One region of the Peribacillus sp. S4 genome, then DNA from elsewhere that is predicted to be linked to it. Evidence: riboswitches for the same ligand, from Rfam matches in the RefSeq annotation. Region 1 holds a riboswitch; each other region holds the start of a gene.
The links. A riboswitch is a leader RNA that binds a small molecule or an ion and turns the genes downstream of it on or off. The one in region 1 is predicted to bind cyclic di-AMP.
Positions count from the first base shown of each region.

Region 2: it holds a riboswitch for cyclic di-AMP, as region 1 does, so the genes downstream of both, ACJ9PY_RS23210 (TrkH family potassium uptake protein) here and ACJ9PY_RS04610 (APC family permease) in region 1, are expected to answer to the same signal.
Region 3: it holds a riboswitch for cyclic di-AMP, as region 1 does, so the genes downstream of both, ACJ9PY_RS01410 (cation:dicarboxylate symporter family transporter) here and ACJ9PY_RS04610 (APC family permease) in region 1, are expected to answer to the same signal.

Region 1 is NZ_CP175708.1:955,013-959,304, forward strand. Features, by position in the region: gene ACJ9PY_RS04595 (DUF6044 family protein) at 1-610, shown strand, start outside; gene ACJ9PY_RS04600 (glycosyltransferase family 2 protein) at 626-1,648, shown strand; gene ACJ9PY_RS04605 (GtrA family protein) at 1,608-2,063, shown strand; cyclic di-AMP (ydaO/yuaA leader) riboswitch at 2,415-2,561, shown strand; gene ACJ9PY_RS04610 (APC family permease) at 2,700-4,292, shown strand, end outside.
Region 2 is NZ_CP175708.1:4,858,794-4,863,085, reverse strand. Features, by position in the region: gene ACJ9PY_RS23215 (potassium channel family protein) at 40-696, opposite strand; gene ACJ9PY_RS23210 (TrkH family potassium uptake protein) at 720-2,051, opposite strand; cyclic di-AMP (ydaO/yuaA leader) riboswitch at 2,205-2,347, opposite strand; gene ACJ9PY_RS23205 (hypothetical protein) at 2,677-2,868, shown strand; gene ACJ9PY_RS23200 (TetR/AcrR family transcriptional regulator) at 3,273-3,872, opposite strand; gene ACJ9PY_RS23195 (ABC transporter ATP-binding protein) at 3,991-4,292, shown strand, end outside.
Region 3 is NZ_CP175708.1:268,276-272,567, reverse strand. Features, by position in the region: gene ACJ9PY_RS01415 (hypothetical protein) at 1-109, opposite strand, end outside; gene ACJ9PY_RS01410 (cation:dicarboxylate symporter family transporter) at 680-1,939, opposite strand; cyclic di-AMP (ydaO/yuaA leader) riboswitch at 2,111-2,258, opposite strand; gene ACJ9PY_RS01405 (efflux RND transporter periplasmic adaptor subunit) at 2,458-3,717, opposite strand; gene ACJ9PY_RS01400 (hypothetical protein) at 3,732-4,292, opposite strand, start outside.

The DNA of each region.
Region 1 (4,292 bases):
GTTTGCCCTTGCGATAAAAATCATTTGGGAATACAGCGACTATGCTAAGAAAACCCTTTCTATTTTCATCGCCGTTCAAATACTGATTTTAATCGGTTTCAATGAGGAAATCACTCACAATGAAAAGCCAACTTTTAAAGAGTTCTATTCAGAAAGCCTTTTTCAGGAAATAAAAGATCATATTGACCGTCCACAAGAAGAATATCGTGTTGCCAGCATTGGGCTGCATCCCGCAATCGCTCAATATAATGGATTTTACACGCTCGATAGCTATAACAATTTTTATCCGCTTTCTTACAAACATCAATTTCGTCAAATAATTGAAAACGAATTGGCTAAGAATAAAAACATCAGAATCTATTTTGATGAATGGGGAGGACGTTGTTACCTATTTACCGATGAGCTTGGGAAGCATTATATGTTCAAGAAAGGCTCGAAGAAAGAGCTGAAAAATTTGGACCTCAACATGGATGCGTTTAAAGGATTAGGCGGAACGTATATATTTTCTGCCATCCCAATCAACAACGCGAAGGAAAACGGATTGGTGCTGGATAGGGTTTTCACTAAAAAAGGAAGCGTATGGAAAATTCATTTATACAGAGTCATGTGAAAAGGGGGGAATAGAATGAATTCACCGATTGTAACGATTGTTGTACCTTGTTATAACGAAGAAGGCGTTTTGCAGGAAACCATTTCCCAGCTTTGTGGATTGATGAGGGGGTTGGTCGATGAAAACGTTGTTTCCGGTCAAAGTAAAATTTTGTTTGTCGATGATGGGAGCAAGGATCAAACTTGGAAGATCATTTACAAAGAAACGATTAATAATGAATATGTTCGCGGGCTAAAGCTTTCCCGGAATGCTGGACATCAAAATGCACTTCTGGCTGGGTTGTTTACAGCCAAGGAAGCCTCAGATTGTGTGATTTCCATTGATGCAGATTTACAGGATGATATTCAAGTCATCCCGGAATTCATTCGTAAATTCAATGAAGGATGTGAAATCGTATATGGTGTCCGCCAGAAAAGGGACCTTGATTCATTCTTTAAACGAACATCTGCAACAGGTTTTTATAAATTGATGAACAAGATGGGGGTTAACCTTGTCTATAATCATGCCGATTTCCGGCTAATGAGCAAGAGGGCGATCATGGAGTTGGAACGCTTTGATGAAACGAATCTTTTTTTACGGGGGATTGTACCGCTCATTGGGTTTAAGACGGACTCTGTTTATTATGACCGTAAAGAAAGATTGGCCGGGGAAACGAAATATCCATTTAAGAAGATGGTTGCTTTTGCACTTGATGGCATTACTTCCTTTTCAGTTACACCGATCCGGCTTGTATTATGGCTAGGATGTCTTTCCTTTTTCATTAGCTTACTCTTTGGGTCTTACTTTTTATGGTTGAAATTTTATGGGCAGACCGAAACTGGCTGGACCTCATTGATCACCTCCATATGGTTGATCGGTGGACTACAGTTGATTGCTGTCGGGTTGATTGGGGAGTATATCGGAAAAATCTATAATGAATCCAAACGCCGGCCTAAATATATTGTTGATCTTGATCTATTTAATCCGCTCGATTTAAAAAAACGGGAGCAACTAGACAATGAACGGAACAGTATTGAAAAACTATCTAAAACAAACTAACTCCTTTATCCGCTTTTTATTGGTTGGAATAGTCAATACAGCGGTTGGACTTTCCATCATGCTTTTTCTCATGAATGCTCTTGAATTATCTTACTGGATCTCCACCTTTATCGGCAATGGTACGGGAGCTGTAACGAGTTTTCTTTTGAACAGGACTTTTACCTTTAAAAGCGATATAGAATGGCGGCGAGGAGTTGCCCGTTTCTTTTGCGTCATCCTGATTTGTTATTCCGCCGCTTATTCTATAGGCCAAGCCATTGCAGAATCACTGGAAGGAACCGTTCATTTATCCATACAACAAAATTTGGCTGTTCTGATAGGAACAATCTTTTATACAGTGCTTAACTATCTTGGCCAGAAATACTTTGTCTTTAAAAAAAGCAATTTGAGGCCAATTCAAGAAGGAAGGAACTAATTGGCGTAGATCAGTGGAATAATGCCCCCGAATGGACGGGAATTAAAAATGGAATCGGAAAGCGAAATTCTGATTTTATGACTATCCAAGCTGGGGCAGATCTGTTTTACTTAATCCACCACGTTACTTCATTTTTCCTTTTGGGGAATCTATCTTTTGTTCATTGTCTTCTTGAATATCTTCCTTTCAGACGTTTACTTTCCTTCTTTCCTACCATCGAATCATGTGTTTGCATGACTTTTGTTATATAAGTCAAGAATAAAACCTCGCTTATAAATAATAATTCTATTTCTGTGCAAAATTTTCATTTACTTTTCCATTTCACGGGAGTATGATAATCAACAGTTTCATATTTCTAAATCGCTTAAACCTTATGGTGCGGGGGACCCGTTATTGGGATTGTCTTTAACAATCCAAGGGGTGAATCCTTTATAAGGTAGGGCTACTCTTAGGTCCGAATCCGACAGCTAACCTCGTAAGCGTTATATGAGAAGGAAGGTGGAGCTTGTTAGACAAAAAAAATTGATGTCTACAGGTCTATTTAGCTATGACTTGTAGGCATTTTTCTATTTAGTCTCGTTTTTTTTAGACAGCTGGGAAATATAAACTTATAAATTACATGGTGGTGAATTCTTGATGTTATCTTCTATAAAGAGGTTCTTGATTGGGAGACCTTTAAAATCAAATGCACTTGGTGAACAAAAGCTTAACAAAACAAAGGCGTTGGCGATATTATCTTCAGATGCATTGTCTTCGGTTGCATATGGGCCGGAGCAAATATTGATTGTCCTGATCACGGTCGGTGCTGCGGCATTCTGGTATTCAATCCCTATCGCGATTGGAGTATTGATCCTGTTAACCGCTTTGATTTTGTCCTACAGACAAATCATTTTCGCTTATCCACATGGCGGGGGAGCCTATGTGGTTTCAAAAAACAATTTAGGTGTCAATCCAGGGTTGATAGCTGGAGGATCCTTATTGGTCGATTATATATTAACTGTCGCGGTAAGTGTTTCCGCTGGTACGGATGCCATCACGTCCGCTTTTCCCGGCCTGCATGATTATAATGTCCTCATAGCCATTATTTTCGTCATCCTACTTACTATCTTGAACCTTAGGGGGGTTACGGAATCGGCATCTGTCTTGGCCTATCCGGTGTACCTATTCGTTTTAGCCTTGTTCATCTTGATTGGGGTTGGAATTTACAAAATTCTGACGGGAGGAGTCTCACCGGAATTGCATGCATCAATCGGGACTCCGGTAGCAGGCATCAGTTTATTTATACTGCTAAGAGCATTTGCATCAGGAAGCTCCGCATTGACAGGAGTCGAAGCGATTTCAAATGCAATCCCGAACTTTAAAGATCCAGCACCGAATAATGCTGCGAAAACATTAATAGCGATGGGTTCCTTACTAGCTGTTTTGTTTTCGGGAATCGTATACTTAGCCTATTATTTAAGCATTGTTCCTAGCGCAGAGGTAACGGTCGTCTCCCAGATTGCTGAAGAGATCTTTGGACGGAATTTCATGTATTTCTTCATTCAAGGTACAACTGCATTGATCTTGATACTTGCGGCAAATACTGGATATTCGGCTTTCCCTTTGCTTGCGGTAAATCTGGCGAAGGATAAATTCATACCAAGGGCGTTTACGATCAGAGGGGACCGTTTAGGGTATTCCAATGGAATTATCATACTTGGACTTGCATCCATCATCTTGATAGTCGCAGTTGAAGGACATACGGAAAATCTCATTCCGCTTTATGCGGTTGGTGTATTCATCCCATTTACGTTATCCCAGACCGGGATGATTGTTAAATGGATTCGCGAAAAGCCAAAAGGCTGGATGATGAAATTAACCATTAATTCAATTGGTGCCATAATTAGCTTTATCGTCACGATGATATTCTTTTTAACCAAATTTATTCAGGTTTGGCCTGTTTTGATTTTTTTACCTATCATCATTTTAATTTTTCATCGAATTAGAAAGCATTATGAAGCAGTTGGAGACCAACTAAGGATTACAACTTGTGAGCCGATCTTGCCAATTGAAGGAAATATCATTATCGTACCTGTGGCCGGTATAACTCATGTGGTTGAGAACTCTTTAAATTATGCAAAATCTCTATCTGCACATCAGGTCATTGCCGTTTATGTCGCTTTTGAAAGAGAAGATGAAAAGAAATTCGAAGAAAAATGGAAAAAATGGCAGCCGGATGTAAGGCTCGTT
Region 2 (4,292 bases), 1.7 Mb from region 1:
TAGCCTTCAAAAGGAGCAAGAGCTGGAACCTGCCGGATTTTATTCAATATTGGCAAAGACGGCCAGATCTTCTTTATTGCCAACCACTAAAAGCATATCCTTTTCATGGATATCCTGATCCGGTGACGGTGCTATGATAATTTCTCCATTACTCACGATGGCAATGACGCTGATATTATATTTTGCCCGTAAATCAAGCTCCCTGAGGCTTTTTCCCTTCATGCTCATGGGGAGGATGATTTCCTCGATATTGTATTCTTTAGAAAGCTCGATATAGTTCAGCATGTTAGGGGAAAGGAGCTGGTTCGCGACCCGTTCCCCCATATCCCTCTCAGGATAGATGACCCAGTCGGCACCGACTTTTGTCAGCACCTGACCGTGATTTTTATTAAGTGCCTTGGCAATGACCTTTTTGATCCCAAGCTCTTTTAAAAGCAAGGTAGTTAAAATGCTCGATTGCATGTCATTTCCGATGGCTACGATGACACAATCGAAATTACGGATTCCGATTGCTTTCAATGTCTCTTCTTCGGTCGTATCCGCCATGATTGCATGGGTAACGTTCAGTTCCGCATTCTCGACTCTTTCCTCGTTCACATCAATACCCAAAACCTCTTGGCCTGCCGTATATAATCTATGGGCCACACTGGTTCCGAATCTGCCTAAACCTATCACGGCATATTGTCGTTTTCCCATCATTTACACTCCTTCATTCATTATTAACCAATCATGATTTTCCCTTTTGGACGTCGGAACGGATCTGGCTTGCGCCTCATGGCGATAGCAAAGGCCAAAGTCAAAGGGCCGACACGGCCTGCAAACATCGTGAAAATGATGAGCATCCGGCCAACCGGTGATAATTCCGGGGTCAAACCCATTGAAAGTCCCACGGTGGCGAATGCTGAAGTGGCTTCGAACAAAATCATCAAGAAATCAGTTCCGCTTTCAGTGATGGTCAGCAGAATGGAGATGATGGAAACCATGAATACACCAATGAACGTAACGGATAATGCTTTAAAAATCGTTTCACTCACGATGCGGTGACGGAACAAGACCACATCACCCTTACCTTTGATCTGTGACCAAACCGTTCCTACAAGCGTCGCCAATGTCGTCGTTTTAATCCCGCCGCCAGTCGATCCGGGTGATGCCCCAACGAACATCAAGAAAATGATGAGCAGTAATGTAGGCTGAGTTAAATCAGGGATATTCAGCGTGTTGGAGCCTGCCGTCCGTGGTGATACCGATTGAAATAAGGACGACAGCATTTTACCCATGAAAGATAAAGGCTGCAATGTCTTAGCGTTACCGAACTCGAATAAAAAGATTAAAATTGCACCTGTGATTGTAAGGATCAAGCTAGTCATCAGAACCACCTTCGTATGTACGGATAAACGATGGGTGTCACGATATTCGTATAGTTCATTCATCACGATAAAGCCTATCCCGCCAAACGTGATGAGGAAGGCGACGGTAAGGGTTACGAATGGATCCGATACATAAGGGGTCAAACTCCTGAATTCCCCCATTAAATCAAAGCCGGCATTATTGAAATTCGAGACGGAATGAAAAACCCCGTAATAGATCGCTTTGCCGGTTGGCATGTCAAAAGAAAAGCGAATCGATAAGATAAGGGCACCCACACCTTCAATGATGGACGTGAAAATTAACAGCCGTTTCACTAATCTGACTACACCCGCCATGGATAGATTATTTAAGGACTCCTGCAAGAGTAACCTGCCTTTTAAGGAAATCTTTTTGCCTAGAAGGAAAAAGAAAAACGTCGCAAATGACATGAATCCTAAGCCGCCTATCTGAATCAGTGTTAAGATAACCAACTCACCAAAAGTGGTGAAAGTCGATCCCGTATCCACTACGACCAGCCCTGTTACACATGTAGCGGAAGTCGAGGTGAATAAAGCATCCAGAAAAGAAAGGCCATGGCCATTTTCGGTGGAAACCGGCAGGGTCAATAAATAGGCCCCGATAAGTATCAGGATGGCAAAGCCGAGTACAAGTATTTTTGGCGGATCCAATAAATTTTTTGTCATTCTCAAATGATCATCCCTACTGTATGACTTTTAATCAACAATCTGCTTTTCGAATCTTTTTAAAGGCATAATAAAAAGACCTGCGAAATCATCGAATAGCTGTATTGCCACTAATAGCGAGCAAAAAAAAGCTTCCGAAATAGGCGGTCTTAAGACCTCCTTCGCTTTAGCCGACGAAGTTAGCTGACGGGTAGGATGGCGAAAGAGCTGATCTCATCCCTTCTGCAAGGCAGAATTAACCCCAAATGATTGGGTCCTCCGTACTCATTTACCATGAGTTTTGGCCGAAATGCATTAAATTGATAAACGTATTCTACTCCCATCATTTAGCAGTTGTAAACCCCTAAATCGTAAAAAAATATTTCTTTAATAAAACTGAAAATTTACGTTTTATTTACATTAAAAAAACGTATTGACAAATATTAGTTAGCACATTATGATAGGTTCGATTAATCCAATTATGATAACCGGCATCGATGTACTTTATTCAATAATTTCAAGCAGAACATGCTATTGCCAATCAAAATTTGTAATAGATATATTATGTTTCTTTTGTAAAAGATAAAGGGAAAAGCAGTACATTATTAGTTAAATTCAATACATTTTATTAAAAAGGCGGGCAATTATGGAGAAGACGTTCAATAGATATGTTATTAATGCTACAGGCAAGGGTGGCCAAACATATTTAACACAGTGCCAGGATAAAGATGCACTAAGGAAATGGATAGCCGATCATGAGGATCAAATCATCATGAATGAATTAAGGATAACAGATAAGAAAAAGAATCCGTTTTTAAAACTGTTTTCCCCAAGGTAAATCAACTGATTCCAACATTCATAGCGGTATTCAATTATTATAATCCCTGTGTTCTATCCAGGAACGGTGAGCGAAAAATCCATATCTTGTTTTGCTTTTAAACTCATTATATTTAATGAGTTTTTTTGCGTTATTTACAGTATTGAACCATCAATGTTAAAATTTAGTAATTACTAATGTGGACGTAGAGAAGAGAAAAGTAAAATGAAATGACCACTTTCCGAGAGCAGCCGAGGATTGTTGGGTATGTATGGGGGGCATCGCAAATTGGTCTCGTTCCTTGGGGACGAGGTTTTTTATGTATGGTCAAAGGGGGAGAAGCGATGACATTAAGAAATGCATTGGTATCCTGGAAATACCCTTCCATTCTTTTGTGCGGAATAGGTATCTCCAACTAAAATCGTTCATTGGATGAATGTGCGCAATTGGCTGATGAAGTTCAAGATTTTAAAATGGATTTTTGCCATTTCTTCCGCCGTTTGTTCCTCACAGTTCTCCAGCCACTCAGTAATCACCCCTAAAATCGCCGATGTCAGGAAGGCGTGCATATACATGCGGAATGCTTCATCTTTAGCTGCAGGATGCAGGCTGATCAAACGTTCCAACAGTACTTCACCGAAAACCCGTTTTATTTTTTTCGCAAAAGAAGGGTCTCCCTGATCACCAAGAATGGCCCTTAATGCGTGAGCATGTTCACTGATGAATTGAAAAATCGCTATGAAAGGCGGATAAAGTTGCTGTTGATTAAGAGCCAAAAAAGCCTCTTTAGGCAAAATGGCAGTAATGCGGGTTTGAAGTTCATGTAACAATTCCTGCTGTAAGTGATCCATCAATTCATATTTATCTGTGTAGTGCAAATAGAATGTGCCCCGATTAATATTGGCACGCTCTGCGATTTTCTTCACGGATACATGTGAGAACCCCTCTGCTTCAATAAGTGCTATAAAATGATGTTGTATCTGCTTTTTCGTCTTTTGTACCATATCCTCATGAATCGATGCCATGGAATGTCTCCTTCACTGAACATTTTTCCAAATGTGTTGATTGTATTAGACCGAATGCTACCTTAGAATGATGATACACTCAACACCGTGTCAATTAAAGAGGGAGGATGTGTGTGCAATGAAAAATGCGATTTCCATTGATGGAATTGCTAAGGGTTTTCAGCAGAAGAAGGTCATTCAGCCAATGAGCCTGAATATTGAAAAAAGCGGAATTTTTGGTTTGCTAGGTCCATCCGGATGCGGAAAGACGACCTTGATTAAAATGATTGTCGGATTAATTAAACCCGATGCGGGTAAAGTCACGGTTCTGGATCATGAAGTGCCAAATGAATCCCTGTTAATGGTTGTCGGCTATATGGCACAGTCCGATGCTTTATATACAGAATTGACGGGAGCTGAAAACCTCGAATTTTTTGCGAA
Region 3 (4,292 bases), 690 kb from region 1:
TATACGGAAGCGAATTGACGAATTCACGAAAATTGAGTCCATTAAAAAGGACAAAGCGTTCGGAAGCCTGCATATACATGTATAAGATATCATTACTTTCATTCTTCATAACCTGACCCCCTCCGAGCTCTCAATCAATAATGTTATTTTATCAAACTTTTGGAGTTTCACGTAAGTTATATAACCCCAATATTAATCATCATCATCTGCATCAGGTAAATAACATGAATCAAAATCCATATTAACCAATAGGAAAAAATATAGGATTCGAAGAATGGATCATATATGGTTTTATCACTCATTCACTCATTTCATAGGGCCGCTTCCCTTTTTGCTGATGCTTCCCCAACTCAAAATGACCGACATTAGCTTTGAAACAAATTAACGTATTTTAAAGCCGGAAGGTAGTTTCATTTCACAACACATGACCTTCTGGGCCGAGAGGAAATGATTTGGTTTTAGGGTAAACAAGATGAAAGGCTTTATGAATTTGGGGGCATTTTGACATCCGGGAAGACGCGTCAAGAAGGTAGTTTCCTCCATAAAACAATTCAACTTGAAGTGCTTGAGTATCTCTAAGGAAGCGGAGTTTACAGTCATCGAGAAATAAGAAAGCGCTATCTCATTCAAAAAATAAATAAAAAAATCCAGAGTGACATTTCACTCTGGATTTTTTATATTAAGAAACTTGCTCTAACTCTTTTTTGGAAGGAGGGTTGAATTGACCTTCCCATTTAGAGATGACGATTGCCGCAAGTGAATTACCGATAACGTTTACCACTGTACGTCCCATATCAAGAATACGGTCGATACCGGCAATAAATGCTAGACCTTCAATAGGAATACCGACAGTTCCCAATGTCGCTAAAAGCACTACGAAAGATACACCTGGTACACCCGCAATCCCCTTGGACGTGATCATTAACACTAGCATCAGCGTAATTTGCTCATACGCGCTTAAATCGATTCCGTACATTTGAGCGATGAAGATAGCTGCTAACGCTTGGTATAATGTAGAACCATCAAGGTTAAAGGAGTATCCAGTCGGAATAACAAATGTAGCAATATGTTTTGGACATCCCGCTTTCTCCATTTTTTCCATGAGTTTCGGAAGAACCGCTTCTGAACTTGCAGTAGAGAAAGCAAGAATCAATTCTTCTTTTAGAAGTTTAATCAGCGTAAAGATATTGAATCCGACAAATTTCGCAATAAGACCAAGAATGACTATTACAAAGAAAATCATTGTTCCGTATACAGAAAGCGCTAACTTTCCTAGCGGAATTAAAGATTCCAAACCGAACTTGGAGATCGTCACACCGATTAGTGCAAATACACCGATAGGAGCGAATTTCATGACCATGTTAGTTAGGTAGAACATTCCTTCAGCTGTACCTTGGAAGAAGCGGAATACTGGTTTACCCTTTTCACCGATGGCTGCAATACTAAGCCCAAACAACACGGAGAAGAAAATGATCGCTAGCATATCGCCTTGTACCATAGCTTGGACTGGATTGGATGGTACAATGTGAACGAGTGTATCCACGAACGATTCATGCTGCTTAGTTTCTGCTGTATCAACATACGTAGAAATATCAGTTTGTTCCAGCTTATCCATATTCACACCAGCACCAGGCTGGATGATATTCGCTGAAATTAAACCAACAGCAATCGCTATCATAGTTACGACAACAAAGTATGATAATGATTTAGCACCTAGTTTACCTACCGCTTTCAAATCACCTACACCAGCAACTGCAACGATAAGGCTTGAAACGATGATCGGCACTACAATCATTTTAATCATTCGTAGGAAAATGTCTCCGAATGGCTGTAAAAAGTTTTGGGCCGTCTCATTACCATAAAAAATGGCACCAACGATAATCCCTAGAATTAAACCAATGAAAATTTGGCTAGCTAAACTTAGTTTGAATTTCTTCATTTACTTTCCTCACCTTCCATAAAGTCTTTGATGCAAAAACATTTTTGTCTCGGTAAGGGAAACAAGATACTAATAAAAGAAAGTAATTTTTCTTTTTTGAAAAACTCTGTCTTTACGCCGAAAAAAAAGACACTTCATGTGTCGATTTCTTATAGGCGTGAATATTCACACATGTTCCCTTGAAGACGCTGACGAGGTTAGCTGTCGGGTTAGGATTGGAAACACAAAAAGCCCTTTCATTTCTGAATTCACCCCTAGCGGATAAAATCCACATAAATGGGTCCCCCGTTCTTGGAATAAGATTAAGCGAGTTAACTTATAATAAAATATTATACTAAAAATGATAATCTGTAAATATTTATTCGCATCCGTTCTAGAAAAAGGTCTTTAAATATGTCTGAATATTCTGTATTAATAGCTACTCTATCTATAATTACGCTTCCCGATTTTTAATCACTTAAGTTATATTGATATAATTAATAAATAATTTGTCATCACCTCTCTTGTGAAAAAAGCGGTTATTTTTCCAGAATGCCAAGTAACAGGTATCTTACTTTTTCCCTAGAGGTGAATTTTTTATAAGTTCTAGCTTTCACTTTTTCAAATTGAATCGGGGTAATAAAATAAGAATGGTTCTTCACTGCCACATTCGGCTTCAGGAGGATGACGTCACCTACAGATGGTCCCTTTATGATTTCCTGCTTCCCTTCAGCCTTAAGACCTTTTGTAATGTAATGTTTATCCACATGGCCTTTATTCGTCAACTTGTAAATATATGGATGCTTTTGGTATTGTACCGCCTCTATCGGTATAGAGGGTACACCGGCTTTCTCATTGGTTATTACAGTAAGATTCACTTTCGATCCCACCAACAAAGGTTCCGTTTCTTCGCCTTCCGGTTCGATTAAAGCCTGAAATGGAAATCTGTTATCTTTTTTTAATGATGGCTCTTCTGCGGGATAGGAATGGATACGGCCTATCGTCCCTTTCAATGCCTTTTTTGAATCAGAGGAACTTGCTTTTATAGTCATGCCCACTTCAGCCTTTTTCATTTCCTCTCCGGAGAAATACCCTTCAATTGCCATATTTGTAGAAACGATGGATATAATGGGATTATCAAGGTTTTTATTGATATTTTTAACGACACCATCAGCCTCGCTCGTCGTCACAATTGCACTGGACTGCTCCTCAATCGAACTTAATTTAGCGTCAAGCATTTTCACTTTTTCATCCAACCTGTTTTTTTCTAGTTCCTGCTTGTACATTTCTTGCTCAATGTTACTTTTAATAAGATCTGAAGAGCTTGTCGTTATATCAATATTCAAGTTTTTCTCCACCGATTCATCAATTGCCGCTTCAGGTTCACTGGTCAAGTTCCCCTGATAAGACCTCAACTTCCCTATGTATTCCTCAATCCCTGCCCTTTCCCCCTCAGCTGCCGTTTTCTCCGCTTCCAAACTCGCTTTAAGCGCATCAAGTTCGGTCGCCGTATACTCAAACAACGAGGAGCCAGCCGTAACCGAATCGCCTTCTTTTACAAGGAATTTCTTAAAATCATTTTTCTTGGCATCAAAATAGATATCATACTCTTCTACTGGTTTAATTACCCCATTTGTTTGAATAGTATCCGTAATTGTATCTTTTTTTACCTTAGTCCAGTTTTCAACGAAAACCGTCCGTTCCACTTTGCTTTCTTTTTTTTCAATAAGGTATAAGTTAACGGTTATTAACACTATCGACGCAATGGAGACCGCCGCTATTTTCCAGTTACCGCTCATTCATTTCACCCGCTTTATACAAATACGCCTACTTGGATGTATCCTAAAAAGGCTTTAACAAACCATGTGGCCAAATAGAATAGAACAATCATTAAAAGGACCAAATAATTATTACGTTCTGTAAATTCCTTCAAATAAAAATATTGCAGAGCAATAATGAGAAATTGAAAAATGGTAATTTCACTGAAAAAGTGAATGAAATAATCACTTCTGAGAAAATACTGACTGATGATCCCCAATGAAAAAGGATTGGCATCGCTGCCTATATCCATTAAAACGAATAAGGGAATCAATAATGTTTTTTCCACTAATTGCAGGCCAAAAAGAATCATTTGAACGATAACTAATTTTATATAGGGGATATCAGTAACGATCCAAAAGAATAGAGCTGCTAAAAATATGTATATGGAAGGGTGGATTATTCCTGTTATTATATTGCCGCTCAAAATCAGCAACTTTGCTGCTTCGAATTCATTGGCGCTCATCTTCGTGATTTCTTTGGAGAATGATTCTGAACCAATGCCAAAATATCCCCCAACGGCGAATACTATAAGACTAAGAAAATATATAAATAT